DNA from 3 places in the Micromonospora rifamycinica genome. Region 1 is predicted to be linked to each of the others. Evidence: riboswitches for the same ligand, from Rfam matches in the RefSeq annotation. Region 1 holds a riboswitch; each other region holds the start of a gene.
What was found. A riboswitch is a leader RNA that binds a small molecule or an ion and turns the genes downstream of it on or off. The one in region 1 is predicted to bind cyclic di-AMP.
Positions count from the first base shown of each region.

Region 2: another riboswitch for cyclic di-AMP. It lies ahead of GA0070623_RS15540 (coiled-coil domain-containing protein); the one in region 1 lies ahead of GA0070623_RS25615 (coiled-coil domain-containing protein).
Region 3: another riboswitch for cyclic di-AMP. It lies ahead of GA0070623_RS08895 (C39 family peptidase); the one in region 1 lies ahead of GA0070623_RS25615 (coiled-coil domain-containing protein).

Region 1 covers NZ_LT607752.1:6,040,954-6,045,259, forward strand. Annotated here, with positions in the region: gene GA0070623_RS25610 (SRPBCC family protein) at 108-581, shown strand; gene GA0070623_RS25615 (coiled-coil domain-containing protein) at 641-1,699, opposite strand; cyclic di-AMP (ydaO/yuaA leader) riboswitch at 1,703-1,834, opposite strand; gene GA0070623_RS25620 (cation diffusion facilitator family transporter) at 2,044-2,958, opposite strand; gene GA0070623_RS25625 (HelD family protein) at 3,070-4,306, opposite strand, start outside.
Region 2 covers NZ_LT607752.1:3,806,685-3,810,990, forward strand. Annotated here, with positions in the region: gene GA0070623_RS15530 (metal-sensitive transcriptional regulator) at 56-355, shown strand; gene GA0070623_RS15535 (YibE/F family protein) at 524-1,867, shown strand; cyclic di-AMP (ydaO/yuaA leader) riboswitch at 2,034-2,165, shown strand; gene GA0070623_RS15540 (coiled-coil domain-containing protein) at 2,169-3,194, shown strand; gene GA0070623_RS15545 (carbonic anhydrase) at 3,373-4,062, opposite strand; gene GA0070623_RS15550 (helix-turn-helix transcriptional regulator) at 4,274-4,306, shown strand, end outside.
Region 3 covers NZ_LT607752.1:2,192,971-2,197,276, forward strand. Annotated here, with positions in the region: gene GA0070623_RS08890 (CDP-glycerol glycerophosphotransferase family protein) at 1-500, shown strand, start outside; gene GA0070623_RS08895 (C39 family peptidase) at 782-1,648, opposite strand; cyclic di-AMP (ydaO/yuaA leader) riboswitch at 1,910-2,053, opposite strand; gene GA0070623_RS08900 (hypothetical protein) at 2,467-3,225, opposite strand; gene GA0070623_RS08905 (hypothetical protein) at 3,352-3,750, opposite strand; gene GA0070623_RS08910 (acyltransferase family protein) at 3,954-4,306, opposite strand, start outside.

The sequences.
Region 1 (4,306 bases):
GTGAACACCCCCTGTCACCGTCGGTGTCGTCGCCGCCCGGCCGGAACGTTGCCAGCCGGTCTCCGGTACGGCACGATCGGGCGACCGACGACAGGTCAGGAGGCCCGGTGGTGGTCCGGCGGGAGAGCTTCAGCTACACGGTGCAGGCGCACTGCTCACGGGCGGACGCGGTGGCGCTGCTGAGCGATCTGTCCCGGCAGGAGGAGCTGCATCCCCTGATCGTCCGGGTGCGCCGGTTGCCGGCCCGACCGGGCGCCGTGGCCAGCTATGCGATCACCGACCGGCTGGAGTTGGGGCCGCTGCGGTTCCCCGTCACCTACCAGGCCGACGTCCTGCTGGTCGGGCAGGACGAGATCGTGACGGTGGCCCGGCAGCAGCCCGCCACCACGGTCCGCAACCACACCCGGCTCCGGATGGAGGGTGACCTGCTGCGGATCGACGTGGAGATCACCCTCGCCGCGCCGGCACCGTTGTTCGGCTACGCCTTCCGGCAGGCCCGTGCCGCTCACCTGGGGCTGGCCAGCCGGCTCGGCGCGGTGCTGGACGGCCGGTCCGGCGGCGACGCTCCGGCTGCTGCCTGACCGTCGGCGGGGTGGTGGGGGTGGCCCGCCCGCCGTGCACGGGCCACCCGAGGTGGTGCTCAGATCATCGACAGGTGAACGTGGTTGGTGTGGTCGCTGGACGGGTCGCCGTTGCCCCCGCTGTACGACTTCCAGCCGCTGCTCGGCAGCCAGATCCGCTTGAACCAGATCACGTAGAGCACACCGAGCCGGTCGGCGTTGCGGATGAAGTACGCGGCCAGGTTGTTGCCGTACGTCCGGTCGCCGCCACTGGCCACCCCGCCGAAGCCGTTCTTCTGGGCGGCGAAGTCGCATGCCCGCCCCTTGGGGTGCTCGCCGGACCCGCTGGGCCGGTGGCAGGAGACGTACCGGGTGAAGCCGGCGGCCTTGGCCTGGTTCAGGGCGTTGAGGGTGCGCGGGGTGATGCAGCCGTTGGCCGGCGTCGGGTCGTTGACGCTGCACGACTCGGACGGCCAGGAGCCGTCGGAGTTGCGGGGCGCTCCCTTGGCGTTGCTGCTGGACGTGCCGTCCGAGCTGCCGGAGTCCCGGGAGGTGGGGGCCGGCTTGTCGGCGGCGGCCACCGCCAACGCGCGTTCGGCCTGATCCTTGCGCTTGCCCATGGTGGCGACCTGCTTGCGCTGCTCGGTGATCTCGCGGCTGACCGCCGCCCGGGTCCGGGTGGCCTGGTCCCGGGTCTCGATCATCGTGCGCAGTTCCTGGTCCTCCCGGGCCGCGACCGTCTCCAGCGCCGCCGCGCGGTCCAGGAAGCCGCCCGGGCTGTTGCTGTTGAGCAGGGCGGACATCGGTCCGAGGCGGCCGGTGCGGTAGGCCGCTCCGGCGATCTGGCCGACCTTTCCGGTCTGCACGACCAGTTGGGCCTCGATGCTCTTGAGCTGGCCGTCGAGTTCCTGCTGGCGCTTGGTGGAGCGCTCCAGGGCGGCCTTCGCCTCGACCCAACCCTTGCTGGCCGCGTCGAGCTGCTCGCGGAGGGCCGGTGTGCCGCCCTCGTCGTCGTCGCCGGGAGCGGCGAGCCGGGTGACGGGCGCGGCGACGGCCGGGGTGAACGGCGCGGACGACACGCCGAGCGCGAGGGTCGTGACGACTGCGGCCAACAGCCGTGTGGTGGTTCCTACCCGCATACAGAGTCCTTCCGTCAGCCGCCGACCGGGTTAGCTGACGGGTTCGGGACGGAAGATCCCTACCGCTGACGCGGATGCACCCCAGGAACATGGTTCCCCGGTTCGCCCTGGTGGGCGATTAGGCGGCGGCCACCGCCGGCGCCGGTGGGCGCCGCCTGGCGGAGGCCGGAGCCGAGCCTACCGGTACGGGTGGGACACCCGTCCACCTCGTGACTGAGGGTACGGGAGTGAATACCCCTTTATGGGGTAAACAGGACAAAAGCTAGCGTGATCGCCGCACTCACAGAGGTTCCGTGACGCTCCGGTGGTGTCGCGCCCGCCCGCAGGGCGGTTGGCCTCCGTGGTCACCAGTGCGTCGGGCCGCAGGCGCCGGGGGCGCTGCCCGGCTCGATCTGGAGGGTGGCGTGCTCGATGTGGAAGTCGTCCCGCAGGGCGCCGCGGGCGGCGGCCAGCACCGCGCCGACCTCGGCCCCGGTGGCCAGGGTGAGGTGCGCGGAGGCGACGTCCATGCCCGAGGTGAGCGTCCAGACGTGCAGGTCGTGCACCTCGGTGACGCCGGGCACGGCGGTCAGCCGGTCGTGCACGGCGGTCACCTGGAGGTGCTCCGGGGCGGCCTGCACCAGGATCCGCACCGCCGCCCGCCCGAGTCGCCAGGTACGCGGCAGGATGAACACGCCGATCGCCACGGCCACCACCGGGTCGGCCCACCACCAGCCGGTGCCGGCGATCAGCAGTGCGGCCACGATCACGCCGAGGGAGCCGAGCAGGTCGCCGACCACCTCCAGGTACGCCCCGCGCAGGTTGATGCTCTCCTTCGCGCCCTCGCGCAGCAGCGCGAACGCGACCAGGTTGGCGAGCAGGCCGAGCACCGCCACCACCAGCATCGGGGTGGCCAGCACCTCGGGTGGCTCGCCGAACCGGCGGACCGCCTCGATCAGCACGTAGACCGCCACCCCGCTGAGCAGCAGGGCGTTGGCCAGCGCGGCGAGCACCTCCAGCCGGTAGAGGCCGAAGGTGCGCTGCGGGTCCTGCGCGGCCCGTCGGGTCGCGGTGATCGCGGCCAGGGCCATCCCGATGCCGAGCACGTCGGTGAACATGTGCCCGGCGTCGGAGAGCAGGGCCAGTGAGCCGGTACCGAACGCGGCCACCGCCTCGACCACCATGAACACGGTGAGCAGCCCGAACGCCGCCCAGAGCCGACCGCGGTGCCGGTGCGCGGCGTTGCTGATCGTCGCGCTGTGGTCATGACCTGCGCCCACCTGCACACCCTCCGTCGCCGCCGCGAACCCGGTCCAATCTATGCTCACATCGCTATGTATGCAAGTGAGGATCGGACCTCCGGCCGGCTCGGGCCGCTCGGGACCGGTGGTTCAGCCGAGGGGATCGACGGTGGTCAGGCGCTGGGTGGCCCGGGACAGCGCCACGTAGAGCGTCCGCACCCCGGAGCCCGGCTCGGCCCGGATCTCGCCCGGACAGACCAGCACCACCCCGTCGTACTCCATGCCCTTGGCCTGGAGGCTGTCCACCACCTGGAGTCGCGTCCCGCCACGGTCGCCCAGCCAGCCGGCGACCTCGTCCCGGCGGGGCACCGGCGTGATCACGCCGACCGTCCCCGCCACCTCGGCGAGCACCGTTTCCACCGCGTCCACCGTCGCCGGGGCCAGCTCCGCCGCCGGCACGGTCAGCGCCACCGGATCCACCCCGGTGGACCGCACCGCGCTGGGCAGCTCCAGGTCGGGGTGGATCCGGCGGATCTCGGCTGCCGCCACCGCGAAGATCTCGGCCGGATTGCGGTAGTTGGTGGTGAGCGTGAACCGGTGCCGCCGTCGCCGGCCCAGCGCCTGGTCCCGTGCCCGGTCCAGCTCCTCCTGGTCGCCGGTCCAGGCGGTCTGCGCCGGGTCGCCCACCACCGTCCAGGAGGCGATCCGGCCGCGGCGGCCGATCATCCGCCACTGCATCGGCGAGACGTCCTGCGACTCGTCCACTACCACGTGCGCGTAGTCCCGGTAGTCCTCCGGCCGCTCCCGGGCCGCGGCACGGGCCGCGCGCTCCCGGTCACCGAACGTGCTCAGCTCCCGGACCCCACCGGCGAGCTGGAACGGATCCCGGCTCGCCCTCTTCGGGCGTACCGGCTTGCCCAGCAGCGCGTCCAGCTCGTCGAGCAGGGCGATGTCGGCCACCGTCAGCCCCTCGGTGTCCAACGACCGGTACGCCCCGGCCAGCAGCGCGGTCTCCGCCCGGGAGAGGACGCCGGCCGCGTACCGGTGCAGCCGCTCCGGTCGGGCCAGCCAGCCCAGCACGTGCCGGGGGTGCAGCCGGGGCCACCAGGCCTTGAGGAACTCCCGGAACTCCGGCCGGTCGATGATCTCGTCCTCGAAGGTGGGCTGCTCGGGCAGCCCGGTGACGGCCAGCCGGCGGGCCTGTGTGTACAGCGCGGCGAGCACCCCGTCGAAGCCGACCCGGCGGACCTCGTTGCGGCGGGCACCCCGGTGCAACGCCCGGTCCCGGATCCGGTCCAACTCGCGCGGCTCCAGCCGCAGCAGCGTCCCCCGGTAGAGCAGCCGCAGCTCCCGCGGACCGTCCGGCACCGCGTCCCGGGCCGCCCGT
Region 2 (4,306 bases), 2.2 Mb from region 1:
GTACCCTGCCCGACGACCGTAACATACCCCCCGGGGGTAGGCTATCGTGGTGGCCATGACCACACCGAGCAACCCCGTCCGGGGCTACACCGCCAGCAAGGACCAGCTGCTCGCGCGGCTGCGCCGCGTGGAGGGGCAGGTCCGGGGCATCGAGAAGATGGTCGACGACGACCGGTACTGCATCGACGTGCTCACCCAGATCTCCGCCGTCCAGGCCGCCCTGGACAAGGTCGCCCTCGGCCTGCTCGACGGCCACGCCCGGCACTGCATGCACGAGGGGGCCGCCGAGGGCCGGGCCGACGAGATGGCCGCCGAGATGATGGCCGCCGTCGGCCGGCTGATGAAGCGCGGCTGACCCGCCGCGGCCGGGGGTGAACGCACCCCTCGGCATACCGTGGGCAGGGCTAACCCGGCGGGCCGGGGTGGTGGCTACCATCGTCCGACGACGACCGCCGCCCGCGGGATGAACCGGTCGGCCGGCCGACCGGTATCCCGTCCCGGACCGTTGGGAGAACTCGCACGCATGGGCGCCGACCACACCCGTACCGCTCCGTCCACCCCGCCCCGGGTGCGGCGGATACTCGTCCTGACGGTGGTTCCGCTCATCGTCGTCACGGTGGTCGCCACGCTGCTGCTCTGGCCGGGCGAGACCCGGCGGATCGACCAGGGCGAGCAGGTGCCCCGCCACCACGGCACGGTGACCCGGGTGGTGACCGAACCCTGCCCGCCCGCGCCGGAGACCCCCGACGGGCCGTCCGGGGCGGACGCCGGCCCGTGCGGCACGGTGACGGTCGCCGTCGAGCAGGGGCCGGACAGCGGTGAGCAGGTCGAGACGCCGGTCCCGTCCGGGCCGGGGGCACCGACGGTGGCCGTCGGTGACGAGGTGGTGCTGGTCGCGCTGACCGACCCGACCGACCCGGTGGCGGTCAGCTACCACATCGCCGAGCACCAGCGGGGTACGCCGCTGCTCTGGCTGGTCGCCCTGTTCGCGGCGGCGATCGTGGCGTTCGGCCGGCTCCGTGGGCTGGCCGCCCTGGCCGGTCTCGGCGCCAGCTTCGCCATCCTGCTGACCTTCGTGGTGCCGGGCATCTCCGCCGGGGGCGCACCGCTGCCCATCGCGATCACCGGCGCCGCGCTGATCATGTTCGTGGTGCTGTACCTGACCCACGGGATCACCGCGCAGACCTCGGTGGCGGTCCTCGGCACCCTGGGCAGCCTGGTGCTGACCGGGGTCCTGGGCACGCTGGCCACCGCCGCCACCCACCTGACCGGGTACGGCAGCGAGGAGGCCACCACGCTGTCGATGTACCAGCGCGACGTGGACCTGCACGGCCTGCTGCTGGCCGGGATCATCATCGGCTCGCTCGGCGTGCTGGACGACGTGACCGTCACCCAGGCGGCCACCGTCACCGAGTTGGCCCACGCCAATCCCGGGCTCTCCCGGTTGCAGCTCTACCGGGCCGCCACCCGGGTCGGCCGGGCGCACATCGCCTCCACGGTGAACACCATCGTGCTGGCGTACGCGGGGGCTTCGCTGCCGCTGCTGCTCCTGCTCACCGCCGACAGCCGGCCGCTGGGGCAGATCCTCACCAGCGAGTTCCTGGCCCAGGAGATCGTCCGGAGCGCGGTGGCCACCCTCGGGCTGGTGGCGGCGGTGCCGCTGACGACCGGGCTGGCCGCGCTGGTCACCACCGCCGGCCGCGGCCCCGCCGACGCCGCCGCGGCCGGGCCGCCGCCCACCCCGCGCCCGGCTCCCGACCGGGCCGAGGCGTGGCAGGCGCTGGGCGCGCCCCGACCCGGCGGACCGTCCACCCCGGCCCCCGCCCGGTGGGCGGATCCGGAGGGGAACACGGAAGCGGCATGGTGACACTCCGCTTCGTGACCGGAGGCGGGGTCACCACTGTCGATCCCGCCGCTGGTCACCGGCCGCTATCGGGAAAATACGTATTTCGCCGGGTTGTGGCCGTAGATTCCTGCTACGACTCTCGGGTAACCTCGCTGCCGGTCACCGCCGAAGGCGCCCACCGGCGCCAGCGGGGCCACCGCCCAATCGCCGTACGGCGAGCCGGGGAACCGAGCACCTGGGGTGAATCCGCGCCAGCGGTAGGGGCCACTTCCGTCCCGAACCCGTCAGCTAACCCGGTCGGCGGTCGACGGAAGGGAAAACTGTGACGGCACCCCTACGCCGCTGGCTGACGCCGGCAGTGGCCGTGCTCGCCGCCCTGGCGATCGTCGCCGGGCCCACCGCCGCCCCCGCGACGGCGGCACCCAACGCACCCTCCCCCTCGGGCCACGAGGAGGACGAGGAGCCGAAGCTGCTCACCGACGTCATCGAGGCCACCAACCGGGAGTACTCGGCGGCGAAGAACCGGCTGGAGAAGTCCAAGAAGCGCCAGCTCGAGTACGCCATCGAGGTGGAGAAGGCCGAGCAGGAGCTGACCGCGCTGGCCCCGCAGGTCAACGAGATCGCCGCCCAGTCGTACCGGACGGGTCGGGTCGGCGCGGTCGCCGCCCTGCTGGAGAGCGACGCCCCGGACGCCTTCGTCCGGCGGGCCGCCGCCCTGGACGAGCTGAACATGGTCAACGCCGGCAAGCTGGCCGAGGTCAACGAGGTGAGGACCCGGGCCGAGAAGGCCAAGCTCGCCGTCGACGCCGAGGTCCGTGAGCAGCAGAAGCAGACCAACCTGATGGCCAAGAAGAAGACCGAGGCGGACAAGGCACTGGCCCTGGTCGGTGGCCGGGGCTTCACCGGCGGCCTGGTCGACGCCACCTCGCCGGTGGCCCGCATCGCGCCGGGCCAGACGGCCGACGGCGACTGGCGTGCCGAGTCGTGCAGCGAGAACGACCCGACCACGTCCGGTTGCATCACCCCGCGCACGTTGCACATGTACAAGGAGGTCAAGCGGGCCGGCTTCAACCGGTTCGTCGGCTGCTACCGTCCCGGTGGTCCCTGGGAGCACCCCAAGGGCAAGGCGTGTGACTGGTCGTTGCAGAAGAGCGGCTTCAGCCCGTGGCACAACAACGACACCCGGATGTACGGCAACAACCTCGCCGCGTTCCTGCTCCGCAACGCGGACCGGCTGGGCATCTACTACGTGATCTGGAACCGGCAGATCTGGTTCCCGGCCAACGGATGGAGTTCCTACTCCGGCCCGTCCAACCACACCGACCACGTACACGTGTCCCTGTTGTAGCGACGCGACGACGCGGCATCCGAATCCCGGACACCGCGTCCTCGACCCGGTGGGTCGAGCGAGCACTCACGGCGGAGGCCGCCCGGTCGAACCGGGCGGCCTCCGCCGTGAGCGGGTCTCGGCCGGACGGCCGTCGACGGGCGTGCCCCAGCCGGCGACGGCCGGCGACGGGCGTGCCTCAGCCGGCGACGGCCGCCGGAGCGGCGTCGGCACCCGCCGGCACCACGGCAGGCCCGGGGACGGCGGCGGTGAGGGCGGCCGGAGCGTGCGCCGGGGCCACCTGGCGGACCTCACCGGCGGCGAGCCGGTAGGACATGCCGACCACCGCGCACCGCCCGGCGGCCACCTCGGCGGCGATCACCGGCGAGTTGCCGAGCAGCACCTCGACGGTCTGCGCGATGTGGATGTCGACGATCCCGTCGATGTCGTGCACCCCCTGCTGGGCCGCCCGGCGCAGGCTCGGCCCGACGGCGGCGACCACCGAGTAGAGGTGCCCCGGGGGCTGGGTGCCGGTGCGGGCCGCCTCCCGGGCGGCCTGTACCGCACCGCAGGAGTCGTGCCCGAGCACCACCACCAGCGGCGTGCCCAGGACGGTCACCGCGTACTCGACGCTGCCGAGCACCTCGGGGCCGGCGGTGTGCCCGGCGGTCCGGACCACGAAGAGGTCACCCAGACCCCGGTCGAAGATGATCTCGGCGGCGAGCCGGGAGTCGGAGCAGCCGACGATGACCGCGAAGGGGTGCTGGCCGTCGGCGACGGCCGCCCGGTGGACCGCGCCCTGGTTGGGGTGGCGGGGCTCACCGGCGACGAAACGCCGGTTGCCGGCCTGCAACTCGGCCAGCGCCTGGGTCGGAGTGATCGGGCCCATTGCCTCACCTCGGTCCGGAATCGTGCCTGCTCACGCCGGCCGGCGGCACCGACGGCCGTGTTCCCACGGTCACACGCAGCTAAAGGTACGTCAAGATTTCGTGATACACGTTTCAGGCTTTGGTCGCAGCGATGTCGGCGGCGGGTCGACAGCCGGCCGGGACGGACGCGAACGCCGGCCGACGGCGGGTTCCCCGCGCTCGGGCCATACGATGACCGGTATGGCGAAGACCACGGACAGCGCC
Region 3 (4,306 bases), 3.2 Mb from region 1:
AGAACCCGGCCTCGGCCCGGCAGCTGGCCCGGCTCACCGAACTGCTCGCCGCCGACCGGTCCCGCACCGGCCGCGAGCACCTGTGGGGCGCGGCGGCCAGCCGCGAGCTGAGCCTGACCGACTGCGTCAACCGCTCCGACGCGCTGATCTCCGACGTCTCCGGGGTGATCTCGGACTACCTCTACTCGGGCAAGCCGTACGCGGTGACCGACCTGGGTGTCGACGGGGACGAGTTCGTGGCCCGCTTCCCGCTGGCCGCCTCCGGCTACGTGCTGCGCCGGGACATGGCCAACCTCGACGAGGTGCTGGCCGGGCTGCTGGACACCGACCCGCTGATGGCGGCCCGTTGGCAGACCCGCCGTCGCTACCTGGGTGACTTCCCGGCCGACTCGTACGCCGACGGTTTCCTCGACGCCGCCCGGCGGGAACTGGAGCCGGACTGGAACCCGCCGACCCCCCGGGGCGCGTCGGACACCGCCTCCCTCTCCCCCCGCCCCTGACCCACCCACCCCCGCCCGCCCCCACTCGCGCCCGCCCCTGACCTCCCGCCCGCCCGCGCCCGCCGCTGACCCCCCGCCCGCGCCCGCCCGCCCCCGCGCGCCTTCCTCGGCAAGATCACGCTCGATCCATGGTCGAGTGGCATCGCGAGCGCCGGATGCCACTGGAACATGGATCCGACCTCGTTCGTCCGCCGGCGGGATTGGTCCTGCGACAGCGGACCGCCCCGGTGCCCACGGGCGGGCGGCCGGGGCGGTCCGGTTCGCGGATGCGGGGCGGCCGGTCAGGCCGAGTAGCCCCGGGTGGCGATCCAGTTGGCCAGGGTGGTCACGCCGACCCAGTACGCCGGCAGCGACGGGTCCGCCGAGTCGGCGATCCGCACGGTACGACCGTTGTCCCGGTAGCCGACCACGGCGACGTAGTGGCCGCCGGGGAAGGAGTGCCAGCCACCGTCGAGGTCGGTGACGTCACCGGCCACGTTGGCGACCACGGCCCGCTTGGCGGCGACCGTCTCGACCACGTCGGCCCGCAGCCGCTCGACCTGCGCGTCGCTCGGGGTGCCGGCGAACATCCGGGTCCGGTACGGGTCGCCCTTCACCACGGCGTTGAGCACCCGGGTGGTGTCCTCGGCCGAGTTGGTACCCATCTCGGTGGTGCCCAACTGGGCGGCGAGGTCGTCCTGGCCGCGCTCGATGCCGGCCGCGCTGAGCGCGTTGCGCACCGCAGCCGGACCGCAGTAGTAGTAGGTCGTCTGGGCCTGGTAGTCGTAGCGGAGCAGCTTCGACGACGGCGGCTTCGGGGCCACCACCCGGCGGGCCAGGTCCGGGTCGGCGGGGGGCCGGGCCTTCGCCCGGGTGGCCCGCGGCGACGGTGTGGGGCTCGCCGACGGGCTGGTCGTGGGGGTGGCCGACGGGTTGGTCGGGGCGGGGGCGGCGACCCGGGCCTCAGCCCGGCTGGCGATGTCGTCGAGGCGGGGGGCGGTCCCGGCGACGGCGGTCGTTCGCGGCTGGTCGGTCGGGGCGTCGTCGACGCCGGCAGCCAGCGCGGCGGCACCGGTGGCCAGGACGAGGACCGCGGCCGAACCGACCACCACCTGGTACTGACGCTGGCTGGTCAGGCGGCGTAGCTGACGCTTCATGTGGTGCTTCACGGGGTGTTCCTCCACGGGGCGAAGCGGCGGCACGCCGGACCGGCACGCGGTGGGCTACACCACGCGCGGATCGTCGGATGCGCCGCTCGTGCGGTCGGGACCGCCCGACGGGGGGCCGGACGGATCGGCGGGGGCCGCCCGACGAGGGCCGGGCGGCGGGGCGGACGGCCGGGTCAGCGCATCGGGCGCGACACTCCGGCGGTGCTCCGGCGCCGAGGTGGAGGAACTACCGAGGGGGTGGGGTCATGCTGCACGAGGAGGAACTCCTTCCGCTGCCGCCGACCGGGTTAGCTGACGGATTCGGGCGGGAAGATCGCCCTACCCCGGGCCGTGGCCCGGCGATTCACCCCAGTGGTACGTGTGGGTCCCCGGTTCGTGACTAGCACGATTGAGCGGGTCGGCGCGGCGTCGCCTTCGGCGATCGAAAACCGCACCGGACCGCAGCGACACTACTGGTCGCCTTCCTTCTCGCCAACCCCTGTGAGCTGCGCAAACATGCTCCGATGAGCCCTCCTGCGGGGCACTCGGGCACCGACCTGCCGCGGCGGGTCCGATGGTGCGTCCGGCCCCGTCCGGGCGGCAACCGGACAGGTCGCCGGCAACCACCGATGATCGCCACGCTCGATGTCACCGGGTGTGACCACCTGTCCGGATCCCGGGTCGGGGTGACGCCGGCCACACCCGGCAGGTAACAATTCGGTCGCCCACCTGCCACCGAGCCGAGTCGGCCCCTGCCGGCCTACCGGGTACCGGCCGACCGCCCTTCGGGCCGGGAGCGCCGGTGAGCGGGCCGGGATCTCGGGCGGGGCGCCGCCGGGTCAGTTCACCCGGGCCGGTCGCCAGCGGGCGGCGGCGGTCGGACGGGCCGCCGACGTCGCGGGGCGGGGCGAGGGCACCAGGGTCGGGAGCAACCGCTGTGTCGCCGCGTACGCCTCGACGGCCAGCGACCGGGCCGCCTCGGCGGCCAGTTCGGCGTCCCGCCACGCCGCCCGCTCCCACCCGGCCGCGGCCCGGTACGCCGTACGACGGTCCTCACGGACGGCACGGGCGAGCATCACCTCGTGTTCGACGGGGTGCCGACGCGGATCCCACCCGTCGCGGTGCGCGAAGACGTCCCGCAGCCGTTCGACCGACAACTCCCCCCGCCAGTGCGCCGCCACCGCCTCCTGGTGCAACCACCGCTCCCGGTCGGCGTACTCGGCGGGGGTGCGGGGGGTGCGCGGGCGGGGCAGTGCGCCGGCACCGGCGAACCGACGGGCCACCGTGTCCGCCTCGTCGTACGCCTGCCAGGCCCGGTCCAGGGTGTCCTGCGCGGCCAGCCAGGCGGCCCGGCGACGGCGGGCGGTCTGGGCCGCCCCGGAAGCGGCCACCGCCACCTCCTCGGCGTAGCGGCGCAGGTCGGCGACCGGGGGTGGGGCGTCCGGCGGCGGGCCGGCGGCCGTCACGTCGGTCGGCTGGTCCCGCTCGGGGCGGGCGACCAGGACGGCGAGCCCGGTCAGCGCCAGGACGAGCAGCAGGGACCAGATCACGGTGGCGGTCGGGACCTCGATCAGGAACCGGGAGAGCACGGTGTTCACGGTCGACACCTCGTGGGCGGGATGCGGAGAAGCGGAGGCCGTACCGGCGGCGGGACCGGCCGGGCGGTGCGGGGTGAGGTTCGTCGTCGGTGGCGGCGCGGATGGGTCGGCCCCGCGCGGGCCGGGTCAGCCCGCCGGGGGCGCCCGGGGGCCGGCAGCGGCGGCGGGCACCCGGTCGGTCGCCCTCGCCAGGGTCGCCGCCGACCGGCTCCGGGTGGTGCCGACCGGCACCGCGAGCGCCACGGTGCCCACCGGCTCCACCGTCACCGCGGTCGCCCGGTCGACCCGTGGGTCACCGGTGCGGAGGATGTCGGAGCTGCCGCCCGGGGCGGCCGGGGCGGTGGCGGCGGGAACGGACCGGGACGCGTCGAGCGACAGGGCGGTCGCGGCCGGCCCGAACAGCGCGGGGCCGGGCAGCCCGGGGGCGGCGGCGGCGAACGCGAGCGCGACGGCGAGGCTGGTCAGGAGCCGGGACATCCCGCGCACGACCCACCACAGGGGACTGACGGACGCGACCGGGGACACGCGACCACGCTACCGCCGGGGTGACCGGCCCGCAGCACCGCCGGGCGTGTCGCCGCGCCCACCACCGTGGACCCGGTCCGTCCCGCCGGAGGAAGCCCGATCGCCCGCTGTCGGCCCCGCCCGGGGCGGCGGCCGCCGGTGGGACGGCGAATGCCGGGTGCCGGTGGTTGCGGGTGCCGATCGGGTGGCGGGCACCGGTGGGATCAGCGCGGGTCGCGCGGCCCGACGTACTCGACGGGACGTCCGCCGTCGGCCGCCCTCGGCCCCGGCACGACGACCGGCCCGGCGGCTTCGGGGACGGCAGCGCCGGAGACGGCGGCACCGGCGGCGGCCGGCGCGGGTGGGGGGCGGCGGCGGGGGGCGAGGCGGCGCATCATCGGGGTCTCCACCCAGCGGTGCAGGGCGGCGGCCAACGCCAGGTTCACCACCAGGAAGCCGAGCACGGCCAGCGGCCCCGACCAGCCGGGCAGCCCCACGCCCCAGTGCCCGGTGAGCCGCAGCACGGTCATCATCACCAGCACGTGCACCAGGTAGAAGGCGAACGACACCTCGCCGA